4 regions of the Pseudomonas sp. S1(2024) genome follow, and region 3 is predicted to be linked to each of the others. Evidence: riboswitches for the same ligand, from Rfam matches in the RefSeq annotation. Region 3 holds a riboswitch; each other region holds the start of a gene.

Region 1 (5,769 bases), on a different contig from region 3:
GATTACCAAGGCTTGGGTTGTTGCTTTACCGCTGCTCCGATGCTGTTCGTAAAGCCCTTTCCAGGCTGCCGATCTGCTGGCCGCCATCGCAGCGTTGTGCAATAAGCGACGAATTTCTGAACAACCTCGCTTGGTGAGGCGACGTCGCCCATTTTTCTGTCCGGAATCACTGACTCGTAAATCCATTCCTAGGAATGCAATGTACGAGTCACTGCTTTTGAACTCGCCCCTTATAAAAACCATCACCAATGCTGCGGCGGTGAGAAAACCAATGCCCTCTACTGCCTGGCAGCGAGCGACTTGTTCCTGCAGCCCAGCTTCTCGCAGTACTTCTTTAATCTTCTTTTGAATCAACTGATCCAGCCGATCTATCGACTTCACAAAAGTTTCGAAGGCGGCTTTCAAAAGGCTTTCGTTAGCCCAGCTCTGAGTCATTGCAGTACGAGTAGTCACCAAGAGGGCTCTGCGTCGCAAGAGGCTCTGAAGCTTGCCGTAGACAGCGGGAGGCGGGCTCCAAGGGCGAAGGTCCTCGCCCTCATTTTTTAAAAAACGGGACAGCAACCGCGCATCTGAGGGGTCGGTTTTAACCCGTCCTCCAACACTTTTCCGGTAGTTGCTCAATTGAAAACCATCGATGACATAGACCTCGAAGCCTAGGCTGTGGGCCAATTCAACCAGGTCCAAGTGATAGACATTGGTCGCCTCAACAGCGATAGCGGTGTTGAGGGATTGTTGCTTGAGCCACCTTCTGATCTCGAGTTTGGAGTTTTTCAGCCTGATGATCTCGTCACGATCATCGTGGTGGATAACCAGCTCAGCTTTCGCGACATCCGCACCCACGATCAACTTACCTACCTGCATTGCCATGGGCGGCTCCTCACGTTATGGTTTTTCGGCTTGAAGGGGTTTCACCAAGAGGCGCTGGCTTGCTTCTATCGTCGCTTGCAAACGATGCATTCTTTATCGGCGCTTTGGTGGAAGGGGTGGGGCGATGTCTCCCACGGTCTGTACTGCTGTGAACAGTCAGATTCGGGCATTTAGTCCCACCACCCCTTCAAGTCTAACCATACAAGCGGGCAAGCCCGCGAAGAGGCCGGTGCAGGCAGTGCAGGTCAGAAGCTGTAATCCACCGTCGCAAAGTACGACCGTGGCATCCCCATCAGCCACTGCTGGCCACTGAACGCCGACTGCACATACTCACGGTCGAACAGGTTGTTCAACTGCAACCCCAGCCGCACATCCGGCAACACCTGCCAGCCGATGTCGGCATCCACCACGGTGTAGCCGGGGGCGCTCTGGGTGTTGGCGGTATTGGCGTAGCGCTCGTCCACATAACGCGCGCCAATGCCGGCCTTCAGCTGCTGGCCGAAGCCTTTGCTCAGCCACAGGTTGGCGGTACGCCGCGGGACATTGGCCGGGCGATTGCCCGCACGATCCTGCGCCATGCCGCCGACCATTTCGTCGAAGTCGTCATACCTGGCGCGCACGATCGCCGCGTTGGCCGACACCTGCCACTGGTGCGCCAGCGCCAGTTCCAGGGTTGCCTCCAGGCCGTCGGACGTCTGCTGGCCAGCCTGCTGCTTCTCGTGGGTGACCGGGTCATCCACCAGCAGCTTCTTCTTGACGATGTGGTAGGCCGCCAATGTCCATTCGCCACGCCCTTCCCAGAAGCGCTGCTTCAGGCCCACTTCGGTCTGCCTGGCCTCGGTCAGGTCGTAGTGCATCTGGTTGGCGCTGAGGCTGATGAGGTTGTCGACCCCATCCTCGCTGGTGGAGTACTGGCCATACAGCGACAGGTCGTCGCTGACCGCGAGCACCAGCCCGGCACGCCAGTTGCCGCCTTGCAGGCTGCGGTCGCTGCGGCTGTCGGTGGTCAGTTTTTCCTGGTCGATGTGGTTCTGGTCGCGGCGCACGCCGGTGACCAGCGACAGGCGATCGCTCAACTGCAGGCGGTTTTCGGCAAACAGGGCAAAGGTGTGGGTGGTGGACAGCGTTTGCGGGCGCAGCGGCGAGGCGCTGTGGAACCAACCCGGTTGTGGCTGCCAAGGGTTGACGTAGTCACCGCCCACATCGTTGTAGGGCGCGTTGCTGTCAACGTTGAAGCGGACCTTGTTGTACTCGGCGCCGACCACGGTCTTGCTGGCCAGGCCAAACAGCCTGTGGTCGAGGGTGAAGGCCTGTCGGTCGCCGAACTGTTCCTGGTTGTGCTTGATCTGCAGATAGCTGCCGCGCAGCAGCTGCTGGCGCCCTGCATCCCAGCTGTACTCCTCGGCATTGCGCCAGTGACGGCGGCTCTTGATGTAGTACAGCTGGTTGCTGGCGCTGAGGTGATCGTTCAACGTCCAGTCGGTATTCAGGCGTGTCCATTCATCGACGTAATGCTGCACGTCGTCCTGCACGTTGTAGTTCTTCTTGCGCAGGCTGCTGCGGTAGTGGCCGTCGATCAGCGGGGTGCCGTAGTAGTTGGCAGGCTGCGCATCGCCACGGTCGTGGGCGAGGGTGAAGCTGAGGTCGTCGCTGGCATCGAAGCGCAGCGCGGCGCTCAGCGCCAGGCTGCGTGACGGGGTGCGGTCGACCCAACCGTTACCGGTTTGCTGGTTCAGGGCCAGGCGGTAGCTCAGGCGCTCACCGAGGCTGCCGCCGCTGTCCAGGCCGAGCTGCTGGCGGTCCCACGAACCATAGCCCAGGCGCAGGTGGTTGCGTACCTCGCCGGCAAACGGCTTTTTCGGGATCACGTTGACCACCGCCCCGGTGGCGCCTTCGCCATACAGCACCGAAGCCGGGCCGCGAATGACATCGATGCGCTCGACCATCCACGGGTCGACCGGGAACGTCTGGGTGCCGGCACCGGTGTACAGGCGTGCGCCGTCGAACAAAGTCATCACCGAGCCGTGCCCGGTAAAGCCGCGGGCGGACAGCCCCGTGCCGCCGTCGCCCGGGGAGCCGATGTAGCTGATGCCCGGTGAGCGGGTCACCGCGTCCTGCACGGTGAGGTTGTTGCGCTGCTGGATCTGCTCGGCGCTGATGCTGCTGGTGCTGGCCGGTGTCTCCAGGGCGCTGAGGCCCAGGCGCGAACCAGCCTGGGTCGGTGTGGCCAGGTCGATGGCGTGGCTGTCGAGCGTGCCGGTGATGGCCGTGGAAGGCAGGGCCAGTGGTTGTCGCTCGAGGTCATCGGCCAGGGCCGGCAGGGAAACGGCCAGGCAGGCCGCCAGGGGGTGAAGCTTGAAAATACGGGACATGTCGTTCCACTACTGCAGGAATGAATGGATCCCGGTGGAAAACACGCAAAGGCGCACCGTGCACGCAGGCGCACGCACGGATACCGGCCTGCGCCCGCCCACCGCGGGTTGCCAAGTGAAGCTCCAGGCCGGTCTCCGGGCTTGCGAGGGGCATGAAACCTTCACCTTCCCATGCAAGTGCACAGTGGTATCTCGAAGGGTTCGCTCGCTTACCGTTGCGGGGGCAGCGCCGGACTTGTCGTGGGCAACACGACGCACCGGCTTCCCGTTTCACCCTGCGCGCGGCGGCGCAGGGCACCTGAAACTGGCGGGCATATGACCATTGAAACGCGGGGGCGTCAATTCTGCCTGTTACCAGTGAAACAACTCTCGTCGTGCCCCCTCGGTAATCGCCACGATTCCCGGGTGCTTGACCTTGCGCTCCACCGAAATGGCATAGAACGACTCATGCACCGCCTCGGTCTGCCCGATCAGCTCCACGCCATATTGGCGGCACACCTCCTCGGCGATCACGCTGGGCGCGACGAAGATGCCGCTGCCCGACTGCCCGAATGCCTGCATCAAGGCACTGTCATCGAACTCGCCCACGATGCGTGGCTGCACCTGCTGCTCACCCAGCCAGCGCAGCAGGCGGCTGCGTACCACGGTCTCCTGCCCGGGGATAAGCAATGGCGCATCCTGCAGGCAGGCGGGGAAGGGGCCTTCCAGGCGGTGTGCCAGCGCCGGGGTGGCGAAGAAGCTCAACCCACACTCGCCCAATTTCTGGCTATAACCCTTGATGTCCAGGTGGCTGGGCATGGGGCTGTCGGAAATCACCAGGTCCAGGCGCTGGATCGCCAGGTCGGCCAGCAGCCGTTCGAGCTTGTCTTCGCGGCAGTTGATACGCAGCACGTCGTCCAGCTCCATGGTCGGTGCCAGCAGGCGGTAGACGATGGACTTGGGTACCACGTCCGCCACGCCCACGCGGAACAGGATCTGCTCCTGCGGGCCGGCCCGCAGCATGGCCTCCAGCTCGCTTCCCAGCTGGAACATCTGCTCGGCATAGATCAGCGTCTGGCGCCCGGTTTCGGTCAGTTCCAGCTGGCGCCCCACGCGCTGGAACAGCTCCAGGCCATAGGTCTGCTCGAACAGGCTGATCTGACCGCTGATGGTTTGCGGGGTCAGGTTCAACTGTTCGCTGGCGCGGGCGATGCTGCCGGTCTTGGCCACGGCCCAGAAGTAGTGCAACTGCCGATAGTTGAGCATCGGTATCGTTCCGGATTCGTAAAAACCGAAGTATAACCGCTGAAAATACGAATTTTCCGGATGTGTTGCGCTCTTTAGAATGCGACTCCATCAGGCGCCGTGTGCGCCGCCGGAACATGAAAAGCGAGGAACCCATGCTGCAACTAAAATCCATCGGCACGCCGCTGGTGCTGGCCTTGGCCCTGTTCACCCTGGCCGGTTGCGAGCAGGCCGAGAAATCCGCCCAGCAGATGCTCGACCAGGCCGCGCAGTCGGCCAAGCAGGCCATCGACGACACCAACAAGGCCGCACAGCAGGCGTTGAGCGAGGCCATCGGCAGCGAAGGGCAAAAGCCCAAGGACGCCGACAACAAAGAAGACACCCAGGAAATCTGACCCCCAACCGCTGCTGCAGGATTTGAACAATGGAATACTTGCTGGAACTCGTCGCTAGCCCTACCGCCTGGGTTGCCCTGGCTACGCTGGTGGCCATGGAAGTCGTGCTGGGCATCGACAACCTGATCTTCATCTCCATCCTGACCAACAAGCTGCCGGTGGAGTACCGCTCCAAGGCGCGCCGTATCGGTATCAGCATGGCCCTGGTCATGCGCCTGGCCTTGCTCAGCACGGTGGCCTGGATCGTCCAGCTGACGGACCCGGTGTTTGAAGTATTCGGCAATGCCTTCTCCTGGAAGGACGTGATCCTGATTGCCGGTGGCCTGTTCCTGCTGTGGAAGGCGACCAAGGAAATCCACGAGAACGTCGACCCGCACGGGGCCAAGGAAGAAGCCAAGGTGTCGTCGACGGTTACCCTGGGCTTTGCCGCGGCGATCTTCCAGATCCTGTTGCTGGACATCGTCTTCTCGGTCGACAGCATCATCACTGCCGTGGGCATGACCGAGCACCTGCCTATCATGATCATTGCCGTTATCACTGCCGTGATCGTCATGATGGTGGCCGCCGACCCGTTGGCCAACTTCATCAACGACAACCCGACCGTGGTGATGCTGGCCCTGGGCTTCCTGATCATGATCGGCATGACGCTGATCGCCGAAGGTTTCGGCGCCCATGTACCGAAGGGTTATGTGTACGCGGCCATGGCCTTCTCGACGGCAATCGAGATCCTCAACATCCTGGCCCGTCGGGCACGGTTGAAGCGTGAGGCGGCTGAAGGTTGATGTAAAAAAATGCGGGGCGCTCGCGCCCCGTTCGCGGGCTTGCCCGCTCCCATAGGTGCCGCGTCAGCCAGATAGCTACGCGGCCCCAGTGGGAGCGGGCAAGCCCGCGAATGGGGGTAGGGAAAATCT
Region 2 (5,769 bases), on a different contig from region 3:
GCGGATGGCGCCGCTGCGGTTCGCCCAGCAAGGCATCCAGGGCCACGCCGGCCACGGTCAGCAAGGCCACGCTCATTGGCGCTCTCCCCATTGGTTCTCAAAGAGCATTTCACTCAAGGGCCGTTCCTCGGCCCAGTTTTCCAGCACCAGCATTGGTGCCGGGTAGAACTCGGTCACCGGCCCCAGGCACAGCACCGCGACCGGCTTGGCCCCGGTCGGCATACCCAGCAGCGCCGCCAGCGCCTGCGGGTCGAACAGCGACACCCAACCCATGCCAAGGCCTTCGCCACGGGCTGCCAGCCAAAGGTTCTGGATGGCGCAGGCCAGCGAGGCCAGGTCCATTTCCGGCAGGGTGCGGCGGCCGAATATATGCGGCTCGCGGTCGTCCATCAGGGCGGCCACCAGCAGCTCGGCGCAGTCATTGATGCCTTCCACCTTCAGTTTCATGAAGGCGTCGGAGCGTTCGCCCAAGGCTTCGGCGGTACGCACCCGCTCTGCTTCCACCAACGCCTGGATGCGCGCACGCAAATCGCGCCGGGTGATGCGGATGAAACGCCAGGGCTGCATCAGCCCGACACTCGGCGCCTGGTGCGCGGCAGCCAACAGGCGGCCCAGCAGTTCGGGGGCTACCTCGCCACCGGCGAAATGGCGCATGTCACGGCGTTCGCCGATGGCCCGATAGATCGCGGCGCGCTCGGCGTCGCTGTAGGCGTGTTCGCTCATGGTCGCAACAGCGCCGCCGCCGCATCAGGGTTGGAGGGAAAATAGAAGTGCACGTAGGAAGCCGTCAGCCGACCCAGGCGGTACACCGCTTCGTTGCCGCGCCCGCCGTTGGGGCTCAGACCACGTGCGATCGGCTCCAGTACGGTACTGGTCAACGAATGGTGATAGGTGTGACCGCGAAGGGTGCCTTCCGGCAGTTCCACCGCCTGCAGGGCCAAGGCAGCCAGGCGCTTCTGCATGGTCGCTTCGCCCGGCAGCAGGCCGAGCAGCTCGGCACGCTCGCCGGCCACGTCGGTCAGGGCATCGAGCAGGTACAGCATGCCGCCGCACTCTGCCAGCAACGGTTTGCCCTGGGCGTGATGGGCACGGATCGCCTCGCTCATCGGCGCGTTGGCAGCCAGGGCGTGGTGGTGCAGTTCGGGATAACCGCCCGGCAGATACAGGCTGTCCACTGCTGGTAGTTCGCGGTCATGCAGCGGCGAGAAAAACTCCAGCTGCGCGCCCAGGTTGCGCAGCAGGTCGAGGTTGGCGCCATAGGTGAAGGCAAAGGCCTCGTCCCGCGCCACGCCAATGCGCACACCGGTCAACGAGGCGACACTGGCTTGCGGCTCGGGTTCGGCAAAGGTCACTGGCGGCGGCAAGGCGGCATCGCAACTGGCGCCAAGCGCTTCGGCAGCGGCATCCAGACGAGCGTCCAGGTCGTTCAGCTCGCTGGCCTGGACCAGCCCCAGGTGGCGGCTGGGTAGCTCTATACCGCGCTCGCGGGACAAGCCGCCATACCAGCGCAGGCCTTCGGTCAGGCTACCTTCCAGCAGTTGCGCGTGGCGCAGGCTGCCGACCCGGTTGGCCAACACACCGGCAAACGGCAGGTCCGCCTGGTAGCGTGCCAGGCCCAGGGCCAGGGCGCCAAAGGTCTGGGCCATGGCCGTGCCATCTATCACCGCCAGTACCGGCACGCCGAAGTGACGCGCCAGGTCGGCGCTGGACGGCGTGCCGTCGAACAGCCCCATCACCCCTTCGATCAGGATCAGGTCGGCCTCGCTGGCGGCTTCCCACAGTAGGCGGCGGCTTTCCTCGGCGCCGATCATCCACAGGTCGAGCTGGTACACCGGCGCGCCGCTGGCCCGCTCAAGGATCATTGGGTCGAGAAAGTCGGGGCCGCACTTGAACACCCGCACCTTGCGCCCAAGGTTGCGGTGCAGGCGGGCCAGGGCGGCGGTGACGGTGGTCTTGCCCTGACCAGAGGCCGGCGCCGCGATCAGCACGGCAGGGCACTGGCGCGGCTGGCTCACAGTTCCACGCCCTTCTGTGCACGGATACCGGCCTGGAACGCGTGCTTGAGCATGCCCATTTCGGTCACGGTGTCGGCCAGCTCGATCATCTCGGGTTTCGCGGCACGGCCAGTGACGATCACATGCTGCATCGGTGGGCGGGCCTGGATGTCGGACAGCACCTGGTCAAGGTCGAGGTAGCCGTGCTTGAGGGCGATGTTCAGTTCATCGAGCACCACGAACTGCACGGCAGGGTCTTGCAGCAACTGGCGCGAAACGGCCCAGGCGGCTTCGGCGGCGGCGATGTCGCGCTGGCGATCCTGGGTTTCCCAGGTAAAGCCCTCGCCCATCACGTGGTAGCGCACCTGCTCGGGGAAACGGCGGAAGAACAGCTCTTCGCCGGTGCTGTTGCGGCCTTTGATGAACTGCACCACACCGCATTGCATGCCATGGCCCAGTGCGCGCGCGAGCATACCGAAGGCCGAGCTGCTCTTGCCCTTGCCATTGCCGGTCAGTACCAGCAGCAGGCCGCATTCGTTGGGGGAATTGGCGATGCGTTCGTCGATGATCGCCTTCTTGCGCTGCATGCGCGCCAGGTGGCGTTCGTCGCGTTCGGTGGATTCGCTCATCAGGGTTCTCCGCTGGCTGGCGCCCGCGGCAACGCGCGGCGACAGATAAAAGGCGGGCAGACGGAGAACGCGCAGGGGCCGTGGCCGTAGGCAACGGTGCACCGCGCATCACCCTCCGTGATGCCGTTGGCAGTATCAGGCCGGTCTCCGGGCTTGTGAGCGGGCCTTGGCCCAGGCCTGCGCGCCTTCCCGGGTGCTGGCACCCAGTGGCCCTGCGCGGCCGCGACTCACCTACCGTTGCGGGGGCAGCGCCGGAATCGCGCCATGCGGGCACTTACCGGCTTCCCAGTTTCACCCTGCCCAGACGGGCTGGCAGGGCACCTGAAACACGCGCGAAGGTTAGAGGGTTGGACCGGGAGCGTCAATCGAAGCGGGCCGCTTTGCAGCCGAACAGGCTCCGCCTGGGTAATGGCCATTTCACCTTGTTGTGCCACACTGAATACAGTGATATCACATAGCCATCACTTTCAGCTGAACGCGATCACAACTACAACAGGAGAGCGCAGCATGCGAGGCCAGATCATCAACAACCCGCGCCTGGAGTTTCTTGCTCCGGTGCTGGAGCGCTGGGGCGACTGTATTGACCGCTTCAACCAGTTTGCTGGCGATGCCGAAGCACCTTACTGGCATGGCGCTGCCGCCAATACGGGGCTGCTTGCCGCAGCGGCCTGGCAAGCCGAACTGGCGGCGCTGCAGCAGTTTGCCGGCAAGAAGCAGCGCGACGAAGGTGAACACGAAGGGCGCTGCGACCTGTCGATCAGCAGTGCCGATGAAGCGCTGTACCTCAGTGTCAGTCAGCGCTGGCCAAGAATCGCTCGGCTGGACATGGCCGACGCCCTGCAGCAGACCACTGCCCTGGCGCGCCAGGTGGCCTACCCCAGCCAGTTGAAAGCTGGTGCACTGTTCATCAGCCCGTGGAAGGCTGGCCAGCATGCCAGCCCCGAGGAACTGCAGGACCTGGTCGACGATCTGCAGAAACATACCGCCTGTGCCATCGCCTGGTACTTCCCGTATGCCTATCGCAAGTTGCACAACGAACTGGGGCAGTATTTCCCGGGGGTGGCGTTGTTGCTCAAGCAGGCTTGAAGCAACTTCGGCTCGGGCCGGGACCGGAACTCGTTTCGCAAGCGCGACTTGGCCGTTGTGAGAGCGGGCGTGCCCGCGAAGAATCCAGCGCGGTGGCTGGCACCGGCTGCGCCGGTGTTCGCGGGCGCGCCCGCTCCCACAGAGCCCTATTTAAGTCTCCTGTCGTAGTGAAGCGAGCCACCGCAGGTGCCCCACGCCCAGCCTTCATGAGGAGCCAGTTCCGATTACTGGTATTACACGACTGCGGTTTCTGACGATTTTTGCTCTTGCTCTTGCTCTTGCTCTTGCTCTTGCTCTTGCTCTTGCTCTTGCTCTTGCTCTTGCTCTTGCTCTTGCTCTTGCTCTTGCTCTTGCTCTTGATCTTGATCTTGATCTTGATCTTGATCTTCGCGACTTCAGGAGGCCGAGCAGAGGTCTTGCGGAGGGAGGTGACGGGCATGGATGCCCGTCAAGCGCTGAGGCCCCATGGATGGGGCCTGCAGCGCGTCCTCCCGGGAGCAAGACCGGCGCGAGGGAACCCCGTAGCGTAGCGGAGGGGCCGGATGATGGGAGCGCAGCGTTTTTTGGTTACTTTTTGTCGCGTTTGACAAAAAGTGACTCGCCGTAAGGGCGAAAAGGTGAGTCAGCGTCGCCATCATAAATGGACTATGCGCGAGATCAAAACCAGTACTCTTCCGCTCTTCGCTCTTCGCTCTTCGCTCTTCGCTTTCAAGCGTGGGCATCAACAACAAGGTCAACATTCATTCTCGAAGGTGGCGCTTATTCACCTTTCCGCCCTTACGGCGGGTCACTTTTTGTCAAACGCGACAAAAAGTAACCAAAAAACGCTGGCTCCTATCATCCGGCCCCTACGCTGCGCTCCGGGGTCCCCTCGCTACGGGCCTGCTCCCGGGAGTACGCGCTGCAGGCCCCATCCATGGGGCCTCAGCGCTTGACGGGCATCCATGCCCGTCACCTCCCTCCGCAGTCCCTTCGCTCGGCCTCCTGAAGTCGCAATCGGCGGTGCCTGAACTACCGCGCGCTTAAAAAGCAAAAGCAAAAGCAACGGCAACGGCAACGGCAACGGCAACGGCAACGGCAACGGCAACGGCAACGGCAGTTGGATGGTTCCGGGAACCTGGCGAATGTCACCGACCTCTCAATTCATAGGCCCTGTTAGGAGGACGCCGCCCCATGAAACACCTGACGCCTTGGTTATTGGCCGCCAGCCTGACTGCCTGCGGCGAAACCGCCCTGCTGAATGTACTCGACGGTAGTGGCCCAACCCCCCAGCTGCCTGCTCCGGTCAAGACCACCCTCCCCACCGTGAATATCGCCCCGGCAGTGGGCTGGCCCAAGGACGCCAAGCCCGAGACAGCACCAGGCACTCAGGTGAAAGCGTTCGCCAGCGGGCTCGACCACCCTCGCTGGCTATACCTGCTGCCCAACGGCGACGTCCTGGTGGCCGAAACCAATGCCCCGCCCAAGCCCGAAGATGGCAAGGGCCTGCGCGGCTGGGTCATGAAGAAGGTGATGAAGCGGGCAGGCGCAGGCGTACCTAGCGCAAACCGCATTACCCTGCTACGTGATGCCGACCACGACGGCGTGGCTGAAATCCGTACAACCTTCATCGAAGAGCTCAACTCACCGTTCGGCATGGCGCTGGTCGGCAAGGACCTGTATATCGCCAACACCGACAGGTTGCTGCGCTTTCACTATGAGCCCGGTGCCATGCAAATTCGCAATGAAGGCCAGCCAGTGGTCGAGTTGCCAGGCGGGCCGCTCAACCACCATTGGACCAAGAACGTGATCGCCAGCCCTGATGGCAAGAAGCTTTTCGTGACGGTCGGCTCCAACAGCAACGTAGGCGAAAACGGTATGGACAAGGAACAGGGGCGCGCCGCGATCTGGGAAGTGGACCCCACCAGCGGCCAGCACCGCCTGTTCGCCACCGGCCTGCGCAACCCTAACGGCCTGGCCTGGGAGCCGCACAGCGGTACGTTGTGGACGGCAGTCAACGAGCGTGACGAGATCGGTAGCGATCTGGTACCGGACTACATCACTTCCGTGAAGGACGGCGG
Region 3 (5,769 bases):
ATTCGAAGGAGCAGATCAGCGCATCGGGGCTGTCACCCGGCAGGTCGGTATCGCAGCACTCGCAGTTTGGGCGTAGGTCCAGCATGGGCATGACTCCTGTTTGCAGGCGGGAAACCGGAGTCTGCTACGCCTGCGGCGAACCTGGCAATGCTCAGTCGCCAGGGCGATACAGGTGGGCGTGCCCGGCGCGATACAAGGCCGATTCGGCAAACGGTGTGTCGCCCAGCACATGGCCCACAAGGATCAGCGCCGTGCGCCGGAAATCCTTGGCCGCGACGCGTTCCACGATATCGCCGAGGGTACCGCGCACCCAGTCCTGGTCCGGCCAGGTGGCACGATGCACCACCGCCACCGGGCAGTGCGTGCCGTAGTGCGGCAGCAGTTCTTCGACGATACGCGACAGGTGCTTGACCCCCAGGTGAATCGCCAGGGTGCTGCCATGGCGCGCCAGGTCGCCCAGCTGCTCGCCGGGCGGCATCGGCGAGCTGTCACCATAGCGGGTGAGGATAACGGTCTGAGCTACCTGGGGCAGGGTCAGTTCGCAGCCGAGCAGGGCGGCGCTGGCCGCTGTAGCGGTGACCCCGGGGATGATCTGGTAATCGATGCCCAGCGTTTGCAGATGGCGGATCTGCTCGCCGATGGCGCCGTACAGGCTGGGGTCGCCACTGTGTACCCGAGCCACATCCTGGCCTTGCTCATGCGCACTGCGCATGGCGGCGATGATCTGCTCCAGGTGCAGTTCGGCACTGTTGATCACGGTCTCGGCCTGGTGGCCCTCGAGCACGGCGGCCGGCACCAGCGAGCCGGCATAGATGATCACCGGGCACTGGCGGATCAGCCGTTGGCCCTTGACCGTGATCAGTTCCGGGTCGCCGGGGCCGGCGCCGATGAAGTAGACCGTCATGGAAAGTCCTTGCAGGAAAGAGGGGAAGCGTTCAACAGGCCAGGGCGAGGGTAGCCGGGCCCAGTACCTTGCGCGTCAGCAGCAACCTGGCGGTGCCAACCCGCTGGCTGGCCAGGGCCAGTGCCGCACTCTCCGCCACGCCCCAGCAGCCACAGTGGGCATGGGCAGCGGCGGAACGGTGGCTGAGTCGGGGTTCGTAGGGTTGCAACTGCGCGGTATCGTACAACACCAAAGGCAGGCCGAGGCGTTCGGCCAGTTGCTGCAAGCCGGGCTCGTCGGCCTTCAGGCTGATGCTGGCGATGCCTTGCAGGTCGGCCAACGCCAGGCCCTGGGTGGCCAGGGCCTGGCGCAGCAAGATTTCCAGCGTATCCGCCGGGCAACCCCGACGACAGCCGAAGCCGGCGTAGAAGGCAGGCATCAGGCCTGGCTGGAGCGCCGGAACAGCCAGGCGCTGAGCAGGCCCAGGGCCAGCCAGAATGCGGCGTTGGTCAGCCAGGAGGCCACTTTGAACTGGGTTTCCAAGGCGGCGGGGGCCAGGCTCTCGTGCACCTCGGGTTGCGGCGCACCGATCACATGGGGAATGACCAGCAGCACAGCGCCCAGCGCCTTCAGCAACCAGTGGCGAGCGAACACCAGCAGGGCCAGGCCCAGCGCGGTGGCACTGGCGGTGCCGATCCACCAGGCCTGGCGTTGCCCCAGGTCGGCTGCGGCAGTACCTGGCAGTTCCGGCGGCAGGCCCAGGGTCGGGGCCAGGCAAAACACGGCGAAGCCGGCCAGGCCCCAGAGTGCGCCGGTGCCGGCTCGCTTGGGTTCACGCAGGCTGTACAGGGCGGTGAGAATCAGGGCGAAGCCGACCGCGACCACCAGGTTGCCGCCGGTGGTGGACAGCACTCGCTGCCAGCCGTCTTCAGGTGCCCAGGCCTCGGCGCTGTGTTCATGCGCTGCCACTTCGCCGGCATGCTCGTGCTCGGCGACGGGGGCCGAGGATTCGTAGGTTTCTGCCTCGAGAATCAGCGGGGCGACCCAAAAGCTCTGCAGCAAGGTCAGCAGCAAGGCCGCCAGCAACCCGCTGAAGCCCGCGGTGCGGGCAATGCGTGTGATCATCGGGCGTACTCAGTGGCAGGGGAATGCGGCGCTGTGGCGGGTGTCGTGGGCGGCGTTGTGCACGGCCTCGATATGCGAAAAGCCGGCGAAGTACACCAGGCACAGGCCCAGCAGGCTGGCGCCGATGGCGATGACGACACGCTGGCTGAGGGTGACGGGGGTGGTAATGCTGTGTTGCTTGGCGCTGGTGACGGGCATGACGCGTTCCTCTGCTTTTTGTGGGCAACGGGCAAGCGCGGCAGCCCCGAGCGTGGCAGCCCAGGGGAATGCAACAGCGCCCGCCCACCGCGGGGTGTTCATGAACGCCAGGCCGGTCTCCGGGCTTGCGAGGAGGAGCCAGGCTCCTGGAAAGCGTCACCTTCCCATGCCGGGGATCAGGCACAGTGGTACAGACGCTTCGCTCGCTTACCGTTGCGGGGGCAGCACCGGCCTTGTCCGGCCCTGCTGGAGGGCCTGTGACGCACCGGTTTCCCGTTTCACCCCCATCGGGGGCACCTGAACGCGAGGCATAAGGAGACCATGGGGCGGGGCTGGCGTCAATTGCCAGAATCGTTTGCGGGCGCTCCGGCTACCCTGTGGGAGGGAACGCGCGCCCGGTCAGCCTCGGGCAAACGCCGCCAGCTTGTCCCCGTCCAGTCGGTAGCGCACCCACTCATCCTGCGCTTCGGCCCCCAGCTTCTGATAGAAGCCGATAGCCGGCTCGTTCCAGTCCAGTACGCTCCATTCCAGCCGTCCGCAATTCTTCGCCACCGCCTCGCGGGCGATATGCCGCAGCAATTGCCGCCCGGCACCGTCGCCGCGCTGCTCGGGCGTTATGTACAGGTCTTCCAGGTAGATGCCGTTGCGGCCGAGCCAGGTCGAGTAGCTGTAGAAATACACGGCAAAGCCGATTGCCCGGCCATCGCGCTCGCACATCAGGCTATGCACGGTGCTGCCCTCGCCAAAAAGGCTGTGCTCGATATCGGCAACGCTCGCGATCACCTCGTGGCGGGCGCGTTCGTACTCTGCCAGCTCGGTGATGAAGGCAAGTATCTGCTCGGCGTCGGCGCGAACGGCAGGACGGATGGTGAGGCTCATGGGACGGCTTCCTTGATCTGATGGTAGCGGTACAGCGATGTGTATCTACACAATTTAGTGAAACTGTATCGGTCGCAGAAGAGGGCGACTCCGTTAGTGTGACAGCACCCATAAAAAAAGTGGATTGCCTGCCATGCTTGCCTCTGCCGACCTGCTGACCGCCTTCGTGCTGTTCGCCTTCGTGTCTTCCATCACTCCTGGCCCCAACAACACCATGCTGCTTGCCTCCGGGGTGAATTTCGGTGTGCGTCGCTCGATCCCGCACGCCCTGGGCATCAGTGTCGGTTTCATGGTGATGGTGCTGGCTGTCGGCCTGGGCCTGGGCGAGGTGTTCAAAGCCTGGCCGGCGCTGTATACGGTATTGCGTTACACCGGTGCCGCCTACCTGCTGTACCTGGCCTGGAAGATCGCCACCTCCGGGCCGGTCGGCACAGCTTCGTCCAGTGCCCGCAAACCGCTGGGCTTCTGGGGAGCGGCGGCATTCCAGTGGGTCAACCCCAAGGCCTGGGTGATGGCAGTCGGGGCAATCACCACCTACACGCCGGCGCAGGGCTATGTGACCAACGTCATTGTCATTGCCGCCTTGTTCGCCCTGGTCAACCTGCCGAGCGTCGGGGTGTGGGTGATGTTCGGCAGCGCCCTGCGCAACTTGTTGCAGAACCCGCGCTGGCTGATGCTGTTCAATGTCCTGATGGCCTTGTTGCTGGTGATTTCACTGTACCCGCTGCTGTTTGTAGAATCAGCGTTTTCCTGACCCCGCGAGTACAGTAAGCCGATGCAGTTGATCCCCTGGTCTCACGAATGCGCCGAAGGCTTCACCCTGCGGGGCTGGCGAACCCCGGCCAGTGGCAAGCCGTTACTGCATTTTCTGCACGGCAACGGCTTCTGCTGCCTGGCCTACCAGCCATTGCTGATGCGCCTGGGCGAACATTTCGACCTGTGGCTCAGCGATGTGCAGGGCCATGGTGACAGCGACCATGGCGGGGTGTTCCGTGGCTGGAACCGGACCGCTGCGCTGGCGGTGGAGGCTTTTGCAGCCGGGCGAGGCGAGTATGGTGACGTACCGCGCTTTGCCGTCGGGCACAGTTTCGGTGGCGTGCTCACCGGCCTGATCCTGGCCAGTGAACCGCAACTGTTCACGCGTGCCGTGCTGCTCGACCCGGTACTGTTCAGCCGGCGCATGCTGGGTGTGATGGGGATGGCAGCCCTGGTCGGCTTGCACCAGCGCCATGCCCTGGCGCGCAAGGCTGCCAGCCGTCGCAGCCACTGGCCCGACCGCGAGGCAGCCCTGGCTTCGCTGCATGGGCGGGGTATCTTCAAGGGGTGGGCCGATGCGGCGCTGCGGGCCTACGTGGAGCATGCCATTGGCGACTGTGGCGAAGCGGTGGTACTCAAGTGCCGGCCCAGCCGCGAAGTGGAAATATTCAGTTCGTTCCCCAAGCGCATGTGGGCGAGCCTGGCGGCAATCCGTACGCCCACGCGGGTGCTGTACGGCGAGCACACCTACCCCTTCGTACCGCATTCGGTGAATCGCCTGGTGGCGCTCAACCCTCAGGTCAGCGGCAGGCAGGTTGCAGGTGGGCACTGCTTCATGCAGGAGCATCCTGAGGCGTGCGCCGAACAAGTGCAGGCCTTCCTGCTGCAGGGACCGGCGGGATAGTTTTTCCAGACAGCATCGGGCGCAAAGGCGTGAGTAATCTTGGGCTTTGCCCGAGCGTACGAACATGACCAGCAAGACCCTGCTACAGCCATCGTATCTGCAAAAACGCTACGACTACTCCTGCAAGTCAATCGAGTCACTCAGGCAGGCCCTGTACAGCACGCTTGCACCGCTGGCGGGGCGTTCACCTCTGGCTGTGGTCAGCGTGGGCTCCTATGGCCGATGCGAGGTTTCGCCTGTTTCGGACATCGACTTCTTCATCGTGCATGACACCAGTTTGCCGGCGGATCGTCTGGACGACATATTGCGCCAGGTCAGCGACCTTGTCCGGCCCATCAGCCATCCGGGAGAAAGCGACGAGGCGAAATTCGGCCGAGGGGCGTTGGCGCTGTACTCAGACGTTAGCGAACACATAGGTTGGAAATGCGAAGACAATACGGCGCTGACCAGGCGAATGCTGATGTTGCTCGAGGGCCGCGCCCTCTTCGGGCATGAGGCCTTTGCCTGGTGGCAGAATGACCTGCTGCGCCGTTATATTCCTGATGATCATGGAAGCGGGCTTGCCAGGTTCCTGCTTAACGACCTGATCCGCTACTACCGCACCCTCATGGCGAATTTCGAGGAAAAGAGGGCCGAAGGCAAGGCGTGGGGAGTACGCAACATCAAACTGCAATTTTCGCGAAAACTGCTTTTTGCAGGCGGTATCGTGGCGATTGCCGAAGTCCACGGCCTCGCTGCGCCGTCGAAGATCATGCGCCTTCAACAATTGCTGGCCCTCACCCCTCTGCAACGCCTGGCATTGCTCGGTGACTCCAACCCCTACAGCGCTTCTCTGTTCGAAGACTACGCAGTTTTCCTCGAGTTGATATCCTCGGTGGAAAATCGCCGCCATCTGGATAGTCTGACCCCCGGCCAGGCCATGGCGGATCCGGTCTATCGGGAACTCAGGGGGCGGGGACAAGCCTTTTCGTTGAAGCTGGAGCATTGGTTGAGGTCGCAGTACGCGGGGCATCCGATACTTCAC
Region 4 (5,769 bases), on a different contig from region 3:
GGTGATGCCTGGCAGCACCGAAGCCGATTTCGGGGTGACGAACTCGTTGTTGGCGGTGATGCCGAAGAAGTTGGCCGAACCGACTTCCTCGATCTTGGTGTGGGTCAGCGGGTCGAGGTAGATGGCGTCGGCGAAGTTGGCTTTCTTCGCTTCTGCACCCGGCTGCAGGCTGGCGGCGTAGTTGCCACCGACCTTGGCCGCGCCGGTGCCTTGCGGGGCTGCGCGGTCGAAGCTGGAAATCTGGAAGTTGTGCGGCTTCATGCCGCCCTTGAAGTACGAGCCAACCGGGATGGCGAAGATCGAGAAGATGAACTCGGGGGCGGTGCGCACGCCAATGTTGTCACCGGTGCCGATCACGAACGGGCGCAGGTAGAGGGCGCCTTTACCATGCGGTGGCACGAACTTCTCGTTGGCCTTGACCACTTGCTTGCACGCCTCGATGAACACATCGGTCGGCACCTGCGGCATCAGCAGGCGGGCGCAGCTGCGCTGCATGCGGGCGGCGTTCTGGTCCGGGCGGAACAGGTTGATCGAACCGTCCTTGCAACGGTAGGCCTTGAGGCCCTCGAAGCACTGCTGGCCGTAGTGCAGGGCAGTGGAGCCTTCACTGATGTGCAGTACGTTGTCTTCGGTCAGGGTGCCCTTGTCCCACACGCCATTGCGCCATACGGACAGGTAGCGTTTGTCGGTCTTGATGTAGTCGAAACCCAGCTTGTCCCAATTAATGCTTTCGTTGCTCATGACACCCTCATTGTCTTGCAAGTGCCCGATTGCTCGGGCTGCTGTTATATGCGCACCACGCCACCATAATACATCCGTGGCAGATCGGGAACGGCCAGTCACGAATTGATAGCCTGCAATGCATTTATTGCGGCTTCTACAGGTGCAGGTACTCGTCCAGCGCCAGCCGGTCGAGCAGTACCTGGTCGTGGGACACCACCACCAGCGCCCCGCGAAACTGCCCGATCATGTGTTCCAGTGCGGCCAGCGACGGCAGGTCCAGGTGGTTGCCGGGTTCGTCCAGCAGCAACAGGTCGAGCGGCCGTTCGCGGTACAGCACGGCGGCCAGTGCTGCCTTCATCCGTTCACCGCCGCTGAGCAGGCCGCTGGGCAGTTCGATGCGGGCCGCATCCAGGCCAAGTTGCGCCAGGCGGCTGCGCAAGTCGCCCTGGGCCAATGTCGGGTTTGCCTGGTGCAGGTGGTCGAGCACGCTGGTATGGCCTGGTAGTGCGCTGCAGTGCTGGTCAAGCAGGGCGGTTTCACCACTGAGGCGCAGGCTGTCGGGCGGTGCTGGCAACTCGCCGTTCATCAGCTTGAGCAGGGTGGACTTGCCACTGCCATTGGCGCCGACCAGGCCCACCCGCTGGCCCAGGCACAAGCGCAGGTTCAATGGTTTGCGCGTGCCGCGGGGTAGGTGCAGCGCCTGCAAGGCCAGCACTTCGCGGCCCGGATGACGCTGCGGCGTGGGTGCATGCAGGGTAATGGCGCAGTCCTGCTCGACTTCGTGAGCGGCGTCACGCACTTTGCCCTGCAGCGTCTGCCGGGCGTCGCGATGGTCGCGGCACTGCTTGCCCGCAGTGGCCTGGCTGCGTTCCTGCTGGCGGTCGACCAGGATCTTGGCCTGGTTGGCGTGCCTGGCGTTGCGCCCGGCGCGGGCTTGATGACGTTCCAGGTCTTCGCGCTGGCGCTGCAGTTCGCGCGCCTGGCGTTGCTGCTCCTGTTTCAGCCGGGCAAGTTGCTGTTGGGCCAGCGCCGTCTGGCTGGCTTTCTGGGCCGAATAGAAGCTGTAGTTGCCGCCATAGGCCTGCAAGCCCAGGCTGGACAATTCGACGATGCGCGTCATGTGCGCGAGCAGGCTGCGATCATGGCTGATCACCAGCAAGCCCCGGTCCCAGGCTTCGATCATGCTCAGCAGTTGGGCGCGGGCGTTGCTGTCCAGGTGATTGCTCGGTTCGTCGAGGATCAGGTAGTCCGCTTCGCTGAGCCAGGCGCCGACCAGCGCCACGCGCATGGCCTGGCCACCGCTCAGGCTGTGGGCGGGCTGGTGCCAGTCGAGCTGGCCCAGGCCGTGGCGTTGCAGGTGCCCCTGCAATTGCTCGCGGATATCCCAGCGTTCGCCGACGGTGTCGAAGTCACTGGGTGCGACGCTGCCTTGCTCGATGCGCTCCAGCGCAGCGAGCACCGCGCCCACCTGGGCCAGGTCGGCGACCGTGGCGCTGTGCTCGATCACCTGCTGGTCCAGAAGATGGATGCGCCCAAGGCGCCGACACTGGCCGCTGCTTGGTTCGCGCTGGCCGGCAAGTACCTGCCCGAGCAGGCTCTTGCCCACACCGTTGCGCCCGACCAGGCCGGTGCGGCGTTGGTCGAAGGTTTCGCTGAGGTCGGTAAATAACAGCCTGCCGTCAGGCAAGGCCAAGGAGACGCTGTCCAGCGTCAGGATCGACGTGTTCGTCATGCACAACTCCACCAATGCCGCGACATCTCCGGAGCGAGCCGGAGGCTGAAGACTGGCCGTCGAAGGGACGGCGGCATCAATGGCGCATTGGACGAACACCTCGTGACAGGGGAATGCGTAGCCTAACGGATAGAGGCATCGTTGTCGCGGGAAAACAGATTCCGCGAGTGCGCCGCGTGCGCTGTAGGAGCGGCCTTGTGTCGCGATAGGGCTGCGAAGCAGCCCCAGCAATTTGTGCCACTATGCTGAAACCCTGGGGCTGCTTCGCAGCCCTATCGCGACACAAGGCCGCTCCTACAAGAGCCAGGGCCGCGCATGCCCCTGGTTCAGCGCCCCATCAAGCGCCTGGTCCAGTCGCCCCCGTGGCTCTGCTGGCAGGCCTCTTCACTGTCAAACCGCACATGCCAGGCCGGATGATCCAGCTGAATGCCGGCCTGCTCCAGCGCAAGGCCTGTCAGTGCCAGCATGCGCACCTTCGCGTCGCCCGCCACGGCGGCGGCCTTGTCGGCCTCTCGCTCGAACACCCAGGTAATACGCAGGCTGGCCGGAAAATTCTCGGGCGCGAGACGATGGGTAAGCCAGCTGAAACCGACGATCTCCGCCTTGGCGGTTTCGCAGGCTTCGGTCAGGCAAACCACCAGTTCACGCTCCAGGCGTGCCATATCGCGCTTGTTCAGGGGTTTCACCGGTGGGCCTCGCTGCTCAAAGCCACCACTGTAACGCAGTTGCGCCACTTGCTGTCGGCCAGCCCGACAGCAATGGTTGACCACCCGCCAGCCACTGCGTAGCCTTGCCACTTCGAGGTTCTTCGGCCAGGCCGAAGCTAAGACGGGAACGCGGTACAAGCCGCGGCTGCCCCCGCAACTGTAAGCACCGACAACGGATCGACACAGCCACTGCGCCCGCGCGCGGGAAGGCGTCATCCCGCCAGCCCGCTGCACCAGCGGGTACATGGAACGGTGCGAGCCAGGAGACCTGCCTCGTCACGTTTTCGACTTTCAACCGGGCGGGGTGATCCGGTGGCGAACAAGCCCGGCCGGCCTGGCCTGCGGCTGTCGTCCTGCATGCCCGCGCCAATCTGCCAAGGGCAATGCGACATGAAAACACTGGCCAAGCTCCCCGTCACCATCGTCACCGGCTTCCTCGGCTCGGGCAAGACTACCTTGCTGCGCCACATGCTCGACAACGCCCAGGGCCGCCGCATTGCGGTGATCGTCAACGAGTTCGGCGAACTGGGCATCGACGGCGAAATCCTCAAGCAGTGCAGCATCGGTTGCACCGAAGAAGAAGCCACCGGCCGCGTCTACGAGCTGGCCAACGGCTGCCTGTGCTGCACCGTGCAGGAAGAGTTCTTCCCGGTGATGCGCGAGCTGGTGGCACGCCGTGGCGACCTGGACCATATCCTCATCGAAACCAGCGGCCTGGCCCTGCCCAAACCGCTGGTGCAAGCCTTCCAGTGGCCAGAAATCCGCAATGCCTGCACCGTCGACGCGGTGATCACGGTGGTCGATAGCCCTGCGGTGGCCGCCGGCACCTTCGCCGCCTACCCGGACCAGGTCGATGCCCAGCGCAAGCTCGACCCCAACCTGGACCACGAGTCGCCGCTGCACGAACTGTTCGCCGACCAGCTGGCCAGCGCCGACCTGGTGGTGCTGAACAAGGCCGACCTGATCGACGCCGAAGGCCTGGCCAAGGTCCGCGCCGAGGTGGCTGAAGAACTGCCGCCGGCGGTCAAGGTGATCGAGGCCAGCAGCGGCAAGCTGCCGCTGGAGGTGCTGCTGGGCGTGGGCGCCGAGTCCGAGGCGCACATCGATGGCCGCCGTACCCACCACGATTCGCATCATGACGGCGATGACCATGACGATCATGACCACGACGCCTTCGACTCCATCTCCATCGACCTGCCCGAAGCCGACGAAAGCCTGCTGCTCGATGCCCTGACCCAGCTGGTGGTGGAATTCGGCATCCTGCGCGCCAAAGGCTTCGCTGCCATCCCGGGCAAGCCGATGCGCCTGCTGGTGCAAGGCGTGGGTACCCGTTTCGACAAGCACTTCGACCGCGCCTGGCGCGCCGACGAGCCGCGCATCACACGCCTGGTGCTGATTGGCCAGGACCTTGACGCCGCCCAGCTGGAAGCGCGCCTGCGCCAGGCACTGGGCGCCTGACGCATGCACCTGCTGCGGACCCAGCCCGGCGGCTTCGTGCCGGATGACAGCATTGCCGACCTCGGCCAGACGCCCGCCGAGCTGGTGATTCTCTGCAGCGGCGATTCGCACCTGGCATTGCTCGCCGATACCGCCGAGCAATTGCCCGAGGATTACCCCAGCCTGCGCCTGGCCAACCCGATGCAGGTACAGAACCATGCCTCGGTCGACCTGTACGTCGACCAGGTGCTGCGCCATGCCAAAGTCATCCTGGTGTCGCTGCACGGCGGCGTCGGCTACTGGCGCTATGGCGTCGAGCAGTTGGTCGAGTTGGCCGGCCGTGGCGTGCAGCTGATCCTGGTGCCGGGTGACGACCGCCCCGACCCGGAGCTGACCAGCCTGGGCAGTGTCAGCGGCGAGCAGGCCGAACGCCTTTGGCACTACTTGCGCCAGGGCGGCAAGGCCAACGCCATCAACCTGTTCAACTGCCTGGCCAGCCAGTGGCTGGGCCGCGACTATGCCTGGGACGAGCCGCAGCCGCTGCCGCGCACTGCCGTGTATCACCCGGCCAAGGGCAGCGCCACGCTGGAGGATTGGTACCCGCAGTGGCACCCCGAGCAGCCGGTGGCGCCACTGTTGTTCTACCGCTCGCACCTGCAGGCGGCCAATACCGCGTTCATCGATGTGTTCTGCCAGCGCCTGCAGGCCGCCGGGCTCAACCCGTTGCCGATCGCCGTGGCCAGCCTCAAGGAAAGCGCCTGCCTGGAGCAGGTCGAAGCCTGGCTGGACGAGGTGGGTGCCGAAGTGCTGGTCAACACCACCGGCTTTGCCCTGTCCAGCCCGGAGCGCCCCAACCTGCGCCCGTTCCGTCGCGACATCCCGGTGCTGCAGGCCATCTGCGCGCAAGACAACCAGCCCGGCTGGGAAGCCAGCGAGCAGGGCCTGGGGGCGCGTGACCTGGCCATGCACATTGCCCTGCCCGAACTGGACGGGCGCATCATCACCCGCCCGGTCAGTTTCAAGGACATGGCCTGGCGCAGCGAACGCAGCCAGTCCGACGTGGTCTGCTACCGCGCCCACCCCGAGCGCATGGACTTTGTCGCCGAACTGGCCCGCCGTTGGGTCGAACTGGCGCGCCTGCCGAATGCGCAAAAGCGCGTGGCCCTGGTG

The links. A riboswitch is a leader RNA that binds a small molecule or an ion and turns the genes downstream of it on or off. The one in region 3 is predicted to bind cobalamin.
Region 1: another riboswitch for cobalamin. It lies ahead of ACLCGK_RS28805 (TonB-dependent receptor); the one in region 3 lies ahead of ACLCGK_RS16185 (CbtB domain-containing protein).
Region 2: another riboswitch for cobalamin. It lies ahead of cobO (cob(I)yrinic acid a,c-diamide adenosyltransferase); the one in region 3 lies ahead of ACLCGK_RS16185 (CbtB domain-containing protein).
Region 4: another riboswitch for cobalamin. It lies ahead of cobW (cobalamin biosynthesis protein CobW); the one in region 3 lies ahead of ACLCGK_RS16185 (CbtB domain-containing protein).

Annotation. Positions count from the first base shown of each region.
Region 1 is NZ_JBKGFP010000107.1:48,390-54,158, reverse strand. It holds gene ACLCGK_RS28810 (IS110 family transposase) at 1-867, opposite strand, end outside; gene ACLCGK_RS28805 (TonB-dependent receptor) at 1,113-3,239, opposite strand; cobalamin riboswitch at 3,348-3,556, opposite strand; gene nhaR (transcriptional activator NhaR) at 3,591-4,484, opposite strand; gene ACLCGK_RS28795 (hypothetical protein) at 4,619-4,858, shown strand; gene ACLCGK_RS28790 (TerC family protein) at 4,888-5,640, shown strand.
Region 2 is NZ_JBKGFP010000125.1:9,882-15,650, reverse strand. It holds gene cbiB (adenosylcobinamide-phosphate synthase CbiB) at 1-76, opposite strand, end outside; gene bluB (5,6-dimethylbenzimidazole synthase) at 73-723, opposite strand; gene ACLCGK_RS30840 (cobyrinate a,c-diamide synthase) at 720-2,015, opposite strand; gene cobO (cob(I)yrinic acid a,c-diamide adenosyltransferase) at 2,012-2,623, opposite strand; cobalamin riboswitch at 2,744-2,963, opposite strand; gene ACLCGK_RS30830 (hypothetical protein) at 3,131-3,709, shown strand; gene ACLCGK_RS30825 (PQQ-dependent sugar dehydrogenase) at 4,883-5,769, shown strand, end outside.
Region 3 is NZ_JBKGFP010000060.1:82,047-87,815, forward strand. It holds gene ACLCGK_RS16165 (DUF1272 domain-containing protein) at 1-85, opposite strand, end outside; gene cobM (precorrin-4 C(11)-methyltransferase) at 152-904, opposite strand; gene ACLCGK_RS16175 (cobalamin biosynthesis protein) at 936-1,322, opposite strand; gene ACLCGK_RS16180 (CbtA family protein) at 1,322-2,008, opposite strand; gene ACLCGK_RS16185 (CbtB domain-containing protein) at 2,018-2,206, opposite strand; cobalamin riboswitch at 2,299-2,522, opposite strand; gene ACLCGK_RS16190 (GNAT family N-acetyltransferase) at 2,606-3,085, opposite strand; gene ACLCGK_RS16195 (LysE family translocator) at 3,219-3,839, shown strand; gene ACLCGK_RS16200 (alpha/beta fold hydrolase) at 3,861-4,745, shown strand; gene ACLCGK_RS16205 (hypothetical protein) at 4,810-5,769, shown strand, end outside.
Region 4 is NZ_JBKGFP010000088.1:21,945-27,713, reverse strand. It holds gene ACLCGK_RS24380 (branched-chain amino acid aminotransferase) at 1-741, opposite strand, end outside; gene ACLCGK_RS24375 (ATP-binding cassette domain-containing protein) at 878-2,455, opposite strand; gene ACLCGK_RS24370 (hypothetical protein) at 2,782-3,141, opposite strand; cobalamin riboswitch at 3,240-3,453, shown strand; gene cobW (cobalamin biosynthesis protein CobW) at 3,553-4,620, shown strand; gene cobN (cobaltochelatase subunit CobN) at 4,624-5,769, shown strand, end outside.